DNA from 2 places in the Paenibacillus sp. FSL R7-0272 genome. Region 1 is predicted to be linked to the other one. Evidence: riboswitches for the same ligand, from Rfam matches in the RefSeq annotation. Region 1 holds a riboswitch; the other holds the start of a gene.

Region 1 (4,955 bases):
CACCGCACCAGGTGCAGAAGATCTCGCCATTCCACGACCGAAGAAACAGTAAGCGAGCAAAATACCTAGTCCTGGTCCCGGGTTAGACTCAAGCATGTAAAGAACGGATTTACCTAATTCTCTTGCCTGATCTGTTGCAATTGGTGTTAAGATCCCGTGGTTAATGGCATTGTTCAGGAACAATACTTTACCCGGTTCAATAATCAGATTGACGAGTGGTAGCAAGCCCAGGTTCATCAAACCTTGTACGCCAGCAGACAACACTTTGCTAATGGCTTCTACTGCCGGCCCAATACCGAGCAAAGCAAAGATCGCCAAAATACCGCCGATAATTCCTGCCGAGAAATTGTTGACCAGCATCTCAAAACCGGCTCTGATCTTGCCCTCAATGGATTTATCGAACTTCTTGATCACCCATGCACCGAAAGGCCCCGCAATCATGGCCCCGAGGAACATTGGAATATCCGTTCCGACAATGACACCGATGGTCATAATCGCCCCGACGACACCACCACGCGTGCCATGCACCATCGTACCCCCGGTGTAACCGATCAGTATCGGCAGCAAATAAGTAATCATCGGCCCTACAAGCTGCTCTATTGTCGCATTCGGAAACCATCCTGTTTTAATAAACATCGCTGTAATTAATCCCCAAGCAATAAATGCTCCCATATTGGGCATGACCATACCGCTCAGAAATCGTCCGAAGCGTTGCACACCAACACGTAACCCACCTTTGGAATTGGATGTTTGATCCAAATTACTCATTGGTTTATCCTCCTTGAATCAAGTCATTATTCTTATGAAAGGGGGTATCATTTATCCCCTGCTGTAATCCTAAGCGAGAAACCCTTCCTGTTCAATCAAATGAAAGCGTACTTTCGTCATGAACAATGATGACAACATTGGATTATGTAATCGCTTTTAATTAGGAATATATGCTCAATCCGTTGATACATAAGGTTTTTATTGCCTATGACTTTATTCATATACAACATGCAAAGCGATAGAATAGCTTGGTCCGTTTGAAATTTTTTTATTCATGATTTTAAGTTACTCCTACTTAAATTCCTCCAATATGTAGAAAAAAGCAGCAAAAAAACCTGCATAAGCTTCATAGCTCACGCAGGTTTAAAGAACAAGATTTTTATATTCAAGTGAGATTATATATATGTCAATAAGTACAAATCAACTCGACAATCCAGTCGAATTCTATTCCTCAGTATGTTTAAGATAAGCATCCGCCTTCAGCAATGTGGATAATGCAGCTGTTACATCTCCATCGACACGGATTTCGATCATCCAACCTTCTTCGTAAGGAGAGCTATTCACCAGTTCTGGCGAGTCTTGCAAAGCTTCATTCACTGCAACAATGGTGCCGCTGACAGGTGAGAACAGATCAGATACCGTTTTGACGGATTCAATCGTACCGATGCTGTCTTCTGCTTTTACACCGGCTTCAAGATCAGGCAATTCTACAAACACAATGTCACCCAGCTGATGCTGCGCGAACTCGGTAATGCCAATACGTACGGTATCCTCCCCTACGGTTTGCACCCATTCGTGCTCTTTACTGTACAGGAAATCATTTCTCAATTCGCTCATCGATATCCGCCTCGCTTTTCATTAATGAGTGCATGCGTTCTTTGACCTTCACCTTTTTCCCAAACAATAGCGTATGATATTTCAGATTCAAATGTCAAGTTAGCTCACAGTTTATTTAAATTTCGACACCTCACCGTGTGTAACCTCACACTACTCTTTCTGCATATAATGGTGAATATTAGAATAGTAAGCGCACTCTTTTAAAATAACCGAACATTAATATAGTATAAACATTAAATATTCGTATTTTACACAATTTCAATGATATCGTTCTTGACATCAGGACTGTATTCACGTTTTAATGAGAAGAGCAACTGAAGTAAATTGGACTACGTATGAACCGCGGATGAATGTAAAGGGAGAGATTGCCCGTACACCCGGTTTGGGGATGTGCATGAGGCGGCGCCGAAGGAGTAAACCACCGACAAGCGGGGGTGAATCTCTCAGGCAAAAGGACTTTTACAGGACGCAACTCTGGAGAGCATCTAATCGTCCTATACGGACGTTATGATCACCCAAGGGGAAACCTGTCTGAATAAACGGCGGGGTAACTCTCAGGTACAAGGGACAGAGCCTAAGAATACAGCGTGCTACTCGGCATGCCGGTTCTTTGGCCTGTCCTTTTCCTTTTTCCCAAAAAATGAATTGCAGGTTCTATAATCGTACTGAACATAACCAATGAAAAAATGTAAAACAGGCGGCTGTTAACTCTCGATTACTAAAATTACTTAAGCATTAATGATCTGGCTCACAGAACGTGTTTTCATACTTGGCCTACTACGGCCCATGACGAGGTGATTGGATGTCTGATTTATTAAGAACACCACTCTTCCCCCTATACGCGCAATATGAAGGTGTACGTTGCATTGATTTTGGCGGTTGGGAGTTGCCCGTGCAGTTTAGCGGTATTCAAAAAGAGCATGAAGCCGTGCGCGAGCGTGCCGGGCTGTTTGATGTATCCCATATGGGCGAATTCACCGTAACGGGTGAACAGGCAGAAGCCTTTTTGCAAAATATGACAACCAACGACGTGACCGCAACTGTACCAGGTCAGGCACAATACACGCTGATGTGTTATCCTGATGGCGGTGTGGTGGATGACCTGCTCATCTATAAACTCGCGGAGCAACACTACATGCTGGTCGTCAATGCCTCCAATATCGACAAAGACTGGGCATGGTTGCAGGAGCACATTATACCAGGGGTGAACATGACCAATGATTCCGAGCAAACGGCGTTGCTTGCGCTACAAGGCCCTTTAGCGGTCGATATTCTCTCGAAGGTTACAGGTTCAGAGATAGATGCAAGCTCCATCGAACCGTTCCGCTTCGTGCAGCATGCCGAGGTATGCGGAGTAAAGCTGCTGCTATCACGAACCGGTTACACCGGAGAAGATGGCTTTGAACTGTATGTTGCAGCTGATCAGGCAGCTCTTGTATGGAACGGACTGATGGAAGCCGGTGCTGATGTAGGTCTCGTTCCAGCAGGACTTGGTGCACGTGATACATTGCGATTCGAAGCCAAGTTGCCTTTGTACGGTCAGGAATTATCACCAACCATCTCTCCACTGGAGGCAGGGCTGGGCATGTTTGTGAAACTGAACGCCGGGTCTTTTATCGGACACGAAGCTTTGTTGCAACAAAAAAATGACGGCCCTGCCCGCAAGCTGATCGGTATCGAAGTGCTGGAGCGTGGCATACCGCGGCCCCATTACCCGATCTATGCGGATGGCGTTCAGATTGGTGAAGTGACAACCGGTACACAGTCGCCGACCTTGAAACGTAATCTGGGGCTTGCCCTGATTGACAGCAAATATACTGCACTGGGTACACCACTGGAGATTGAGATTCGTGGCAAAAAGCTAAAAGCCGAGGTCGTCAAGGCCCCTTTTCATAAACGGACACGTACGTCAAAGACACCTACCCAAGGAGCTGAGCAAGCATGAGCAAGCACCGCTACATCCCCATGACAGAACAAGACCAGAGCGCTATGCTGGCCACGATCGGCGTGGATACACTTGAAGATTTGTTCAAAGATATCCCGCAGGAAATTCGTTACCAAGGCGAGTTGCCTGTGTCCTCCAAACTGGATGAATATGCCTTAACTCGCCATATGTCAAAGCAAGCTGGCTCCAATGCCAACTTTGAAACACACGCCAGCTTCCTCGGCGCAGGCATCTATGACCACCACATCCCTTCAGTCATCAACCATGTCATTTCCCGTTCGGAGTTCTATACAGCCTACACTCCTTATCAGCCGGAGATCAGCCAAGGAGAATTGCAGGCTATCTTTGAATTTCAGTCGTATATTTGTGAACTGACAGGTATGGCGGTAGCCAACGCGAGTATGTATGACGGAGCAACGGCCTTTGCAGAAGCTGGTAATCTTGCCGCCGCAGCTACCCGTCGCAAACAGCTTATCGTATCTCGCACCGTGCACCCTGAAGCCCGTCAAGTATTGCAGGCATACGCACATGGCCTGAGTCTGGAGATTGTAGAGATTGGTTATAAAGATGGAGTTACCGATTGGGATGCCCTGCAAGCGACCATTTCGGAAGATACTGCGGCGGTTATGATTCAAAGCCCGAACTTCTTTGGTGCCGTGGAAAATGTAAAACAGGCTGCCGACCTTGTGCACACGCACAAAGGACTGCTCGTGGTAAGCGCCAACCCGATGTCGCTCGGTCTGCTGGAAGCCCCAGGCAAGCTGGGCGCCGACATCGTTGTAGGCGATGCGCAGCCCCTCGGAATCGCCGCTTCGCTCGGCGGACCCACTTGCGGATACTTCGCCGTGTCCCAGGCTCACATGCGCCGGATTCCTGGTCGAATCGTCGGCCAGACGACCGATCGCAACGGCAAACGCGGTTTCGTGCTTACGTTGCAAGCACGTGAACAGCACATTCGCCGCGAAAAAGCGACATCTAACATCTGCTCAAATCAGGCGTTATTAGCGCTTAGTGCTTCTGTCTATATGTCTACCATGGGAAGACAAGGCATGATTGATGTTGCTGATCTGAATTTGCAAAAGAGTCACTATGCACGAAATACGTTAACAGCTATTCCCGGAGTGAGACTTACTTTTACTGCTCCTACGTTTAACGAGTTCGTCATCCAGCTCCCTGAAAAAACCGATGTGGATGCTCTTCAGCTGAAACTGCTGGATGCAGGCTTCATCGGCGGTTATGAACTCGGACGTGAATATTCGGAACTGGCAGGACATATGCTCATTGCGGTCACCGAACGACGCAGCAAAGAAGAGATCGATGAATTCGCACGTGTATTGGAGGGATCGCTGTGACTCAGGAAACGACCACAAAAGTAACCATTGCGGGAGCTTCATCGGAAACATCT
Region 2 (4,955 bases), 2.2 Mb from region 1:
TTGGCGCAACACGCTGGCAGACGATTTATCGGGTAATCATTCCGACGGTGCTACCTGCATTGCTGACAGGTATTGTCCTTGGTATGGCTCGTGCATTTGGTGAAGCATTGGCTGTACAGATGGTCATCGGTAATGCGCCGCATGTACCGACATCCCTGCTCGAATCCGCTTCAACATTAACAAGTGTAATCACCCTGAGTATGGGTAACACCACGATGGGTTCTGTTCATAACAATGCATTGTGGAGCATGGCGCTTGTCCTGCTGGTAATGACCTTTGTCTTCGTCATTCTGGTTCGCCTGCTTGAAAGGAGGAACCGGGTATGAGAATGAAGCCAAAAACAGCGGATAAAATTGCAACAGTAGTCATCGTGATTCTGGCTTTATTCATTGTTGTACTTTTGCTCGGTTTACTCGGATTTATTCTGTTCCGGGGGATCGGTCAGATCAATTGGCACTTCCTGACGAGTGCGCCGCAATTGCTCAAAGGTGGCGGTGGTATTGGTCCGCAACTCTTTAACTCTATCTTTTTGCTTGTACTAACGCTGATTATTACCATCCCGCTCGGCTGGGGCGGAGGTATTTATATGGCGGAATATGCCAAACCGGGTCGGATTACAAGTTTCATTCGACTGGTTGTCGAAGTATTGTCATCTTTCCCATCGATCGTGATCGGTTTGTTCGGACTTTTGCTGATCGTAAATACGTTTGGCCTGGGCTTCTCACTCTTATCGGGTGCGATGGCACTGGCGATTTTCAACTTGCCACTTATGGTACGGACGACAGAGCAAGCTTTCCGAGCCGTTCCCAAAGAGCAGAAGGAAGCAGGACTTGCTCTTGGTTTATCCAAATGGAAGATCATTACGTCCATCCTGTTGCCTGTGGCACTGCCAAGCTTGATCACTGGTACGATTCTGGCATCCGGTAGGATCTTCGGTGAAGCAGCGGCCCTGATGTTCACTGCGGGTATGAGTAGTCCACCGCTGGACTTTACGGACTGGAATCCAACAAGTCCGAGATCACCAATTAATCCACTTCGTCCTGCGGAAACACTAGCTGTACACATCTGGAAAGTCAACAGTGAAGGCATCGGACCAGATTCAAAAGAAGTTGCAGCAGGGGCTTCTGCCGTGCTGGTCATTCTGGTACTGGCATTCAATCTGAGCGCGCGCTGGATCGGCCGGGTTGTGTACCGCCGTATGACAGCTTCGAAATAAGGAGGAAATCCACATGGCCATACCTTTTGGTACGGAACAGTTAAGCATATATTATGGACATTTTCAGGCCGTGAAGCAGATCAGCCTGACTTTCCCCGAAGCGAGTGTAACGGCCCTGATCGGGCCGTCCGGTTGCGGGAAATCCACATTCCTTCGTTCGTTAAATCGGATGAATGATGAGATTGCCGGGTCCCGCACGGAAGGACATATCTGGATGGACGGCAATGACCTTAACGAACCGGGGACGGATGTAATCAAGCTTCGTCAGAAAATCGGCATGGTGTGGCAGAAGCCAAACCCTTTTCACAAGTCTATTTACAACAATATCGCATTTGGCCCCCGCTACCGCGGTACAAAAAGTAAGAAGGCACTGGATGAAATCGTGGAAAAAAGCTTGCGCCGTGCTGCCCTCTGGGATGAAGTGAAAGACAGACTACATGAGTCAGCCTTGGCACTTTCAGGTGGACAGCAACAGCGTCTCTGTATCGCGCGCGCGCTGTCTGTAGACCCGCAGATCCTATTGCTTGACGAGCCTGCATCTGCGCTTGACCCTGTATCTACGGGTAAAGTGGAGGAATTGATCTCGGAGCTGAAGCAGGAGCTACGCATCGTTATTGTTACCCATAACATGCAGCAGGCGGCTCGCATCTCGGATTATACCGCTTATTTTTATCTGGGCAGTATGGTTGAGCACGGGGAGACGGAGCACATTTTTACTAACCCGGACAACCGCTTGACGCAGGAATATATTATGGGGCGTTTTGGTTAATAAGAGTCAAGGGTGTAGCATAGATTTATATGTTTAGAGAAACACGAAATAACAGCATGATCTTTGAACGAGGGTGTTCAAGGATCATGCTTTTTTTTGTGTTTTTTTATATTTGAACATGCTTTATGAGTTATTTACGAGTACACAAATCGCTACAATTGTAGGATCGAACTGGAATGTTGCCTATAATATTATGTCACAAGTACATTGGCAGGTTCATATGTGTCTATGATTCGTACCTGTCATGGAGTGAGGGCGGTCTTCGTTATTCGGTGCTATATAAGTTGAACTTTTCTTTTACACATTAACGGAGTGGACTGTGTAAAATCTTTAGTTCAACTTATATAGAAAAGATCGAACAAGCCCTGAACCATATGAACGAAATGAGCATATCCTATATAGAAATGATGTGCTTTGAGAATACGTCACTTTTATTGACATATAGCGTATGGCATATTACGCTGTATATGATTGAATGCATGGCAGAATGGTGAACTTTCATCATGAAATAACAGAATATAGCGAATGATAACGAGCGGGAGAGACCTGAGCAGGATAATCGAGCACAGTACAAGTAGGCATGATTGATGCAATTTAGATTCAGAACTGTACTGTACAGATGGCTTAGGCACCGAAGGAGCAAGCAGTTATGCACCCGGCATAACCGTTAATCTCTCAGGTAAAAGTACCGTCGTTGGACGCAACTCTGGAGAGTGCGCGGAAGAAGCGCCACCCAAGGGGTATATGATTGTCAGATCGCTGAACAGAGGAGTACTTGAGTGTACTTGGCTTTGTTCTTCCTGACGTTATAATCATGAAACTCTCAGGTATCAAGGACAGAGAGAGGGCTAACGGCCTTCTTCTGTCCTTTTTTAATGTCATCATTCAGTAAATCAGGAACATTGTGGTGATTCTTGTCCAGATGTCGATGACAAAACCAATTGGAGGGTTACAAGGTGCGATTTAAAGATGTTTTTTCAATTATTGGCCCGTCGATGACGGGGCCATCCAGTTCACATACAGCCGGTGCGGCAAGATTGGGACGAATTGCGCGTCAGTGGCTGGGATGCACACCGGAACGTGCAAGGCTTACATTATATGGATCATTTGCGGATACCTATCAGGGACATGGAACAGATCTGGCACTAATCGGTGGTTTGCTGGGTTACGTTACAGATGATCCACGTATACCGGATGCAGAGCAATATGCAGATGAAGCAGGCATGGAGGTTGAATTTTACACCAGCGGTCTGCCAGCTCCCCATCCTAACACGGTCAAGATTGAATTGTGGCACGGCGAACGGGCATGCTCTTTAATAGGCGCTTCCATCGGTGGCGGCAGTGTATCTGTGCATGCTTTAAATGATTTTCGCGTACAGATCAGTGGAGAGTTTCCGACACTTGTTTTGCGTCATGCCGATAAAGCGGGAGTTCTGGCATCCGTGACCTCAACCATTAGCTCATCTGGAGTGAATATCGGCTATATGCAAGTGGATCGAAAGGCTCGTGATGGTGAGGCGCTTACAGCAATGGAGATGGATGCACCGCCGAGTGAAGACACGTTGAACAAGCTGCGTTCATTGGATCATATGCTGGATATTCGTGTGATTGATCTGAAGAGAGGGGGTGATCCGGATGCGGTTTAAACATCTACATGAATTGAACACCATCTGCACTGCGGAGTCCAAAACAATTGCACAGTTGATGATTGAAGAGCAGGTGCAGGAGACTAACACACCCGAAACAGACGTCGTAAAGCAAATGTCGGAGTACTACCAGGTGATGAAAGAAGCGGTTCGTAAAGGACTTACAGAAGATACAACCTCACGTAGCGGACTGACGGGTGGGGACGGGAAAAAGATGGCCGAATATATTCGCCAAGGCGAAACATGCTCAGGTGATGCTTCTGCCCTTGCCATGGCCTATGCGCTATGTGTATCGGAAGTAAATGCCTCTATGGGACGTATCGTGGCTACCCCAACGGCGGGCTCTTGTGGCATCATTCCGGGTGTGTTTATCAGCTCGCAGGAACGATTTGGCTGGACGGATGAACATCTGGTGAATGGATTGTTCTGCGCCGGTGCTATTGGATACGTGATCGCCAACAATTCATTTATTTCAGGGGCCGAGGGCGGCTGTCAGGCGGAAGTAGGATCAGCGATTGGCATGGCTGCCGGTGCGATGGTGGAGCTTCGCGGAGGGACACCGGAGCAGGTAGTGCATGCTGTAGGATTGGCTTTGAAAAATACACTGGGCCTCATCTGCGATCCGGTTGCTGGCCTTGTAGAGATTCCATGCATCGTGCGCAACGGACTCGGTGCCGTTACTGCACTGGCTGCCGCAGATATGGCACTCGCTGGTGTACGTAGTGCCATTCCGTCTGACGAAGTCATTGACGTGATGTTGGAGGTAGGCAGTGCGATGCCAAGCCGTCACCGCGAGACAGCGCAAGGTGGGCTCGCTCAGACACCTACAGGCCGCAAGATGATGGAGAAGCTGGCGAAACCAAAGGCCAAGCGGTTGCCGGATGAGTCATCCGAAACATCAACAACAGGCTCAGAGGCAGAATAGCAAGTGGATCATATACAGGACAGGGTCAGATAGCTTGGGAGTACAAAACCAGGTTCCGATTTAGCAAGTAGCAAGTAGTAATTATTAATTAGAGCATGTTAGTCGTTATTACATCATAACAAACAAGCGTCCGCGAACCTGGTTTTCTCAGGTTATGCGAGACGCTTGTTTGTCCAGTCTGCCTAAACCGCCAAGATAGCAGTCAACCAATCAGAATTGGAGAAGGCAGTCATGTATTGTTGTTTCAAAAAGGCATCTACTTTACTTCTGTGCGCATCACGGCATATCCGTAAGCAGGCAGTTCAATGGCAAGCACACCGTCTTCCAGAGCGGTGCGATGGTTGCCCTCAAACAGCTCCGTCCAAGGTTGCTCTCCTGCATCCAGTTCAACGATGGCGG

The links. Region 1 has a riboswitch for glycine ahead of gcvT (glycine cleavage system aminomethyltransferase GcvT). Riboswitches for the same ligand answer to the same signal wherever they lie in the genome.
Region 2: another riboswitch for glycine. It lies ahead of sdaAB (L-serine ammonia-lyase, iron-sulfur-dependent subunit beta); the one in region 1 lies ahead of gcvT (glycine cleavage system aminomethyltransferase GcvT).

Annotation. Positions count from the first base shown of each region.
Region 1 is NZ_CP150221.1:4,885,828-4,890,782, forward strand. Features, by position in the region: gene MKY23_RS21610 (PTS mannitol transporter subunit IICB) at 1-768, opposite strand, end outside; gene gcvH (glycine cleavage system protein GcvH) at 1,213-1,605, opposite strand; glycine riboswitch at 1,952-2,074, shown strand; gene gcvT (glycine cleavage system aminomethyltransferase GcvT) at 2,408-3,550, shown strand; gene gcvPA (aminomethyl-transferring glycine dehydrogenase subunit GcvPA) at 3,547-4,902, shown strand.
Region 2 is NZ_CP150221.1:533,703-538,657, forward strand. Features, by position in the region: gene pstC (phosphate ABC transporter permease subunit PstC) at 1-326, shown strand, start outside; gene pstA (phosphate ABC transporter permease PstA) at 329-1,216, shown strand; gene pstB (phosphate ABC transporter ATP-binding protein PstB) at 1,230-1,985, shown strand; glycine riboswitch at 2,512-2,685, shown strand; gene sdaAB (L-serine ammonia-lyase, iron-sulfur-dependent subunit beta) at 2,942-3,631, shown strand; gene sdaAA (L-serine ammonia-lyase, iron-sulfur-dependent, subunit alpha) at 3,621-4,556, shown strand; gene MKY23_RS02495 (alpha-glycosidase) at 4,813-4,955, opposite strand, start outside.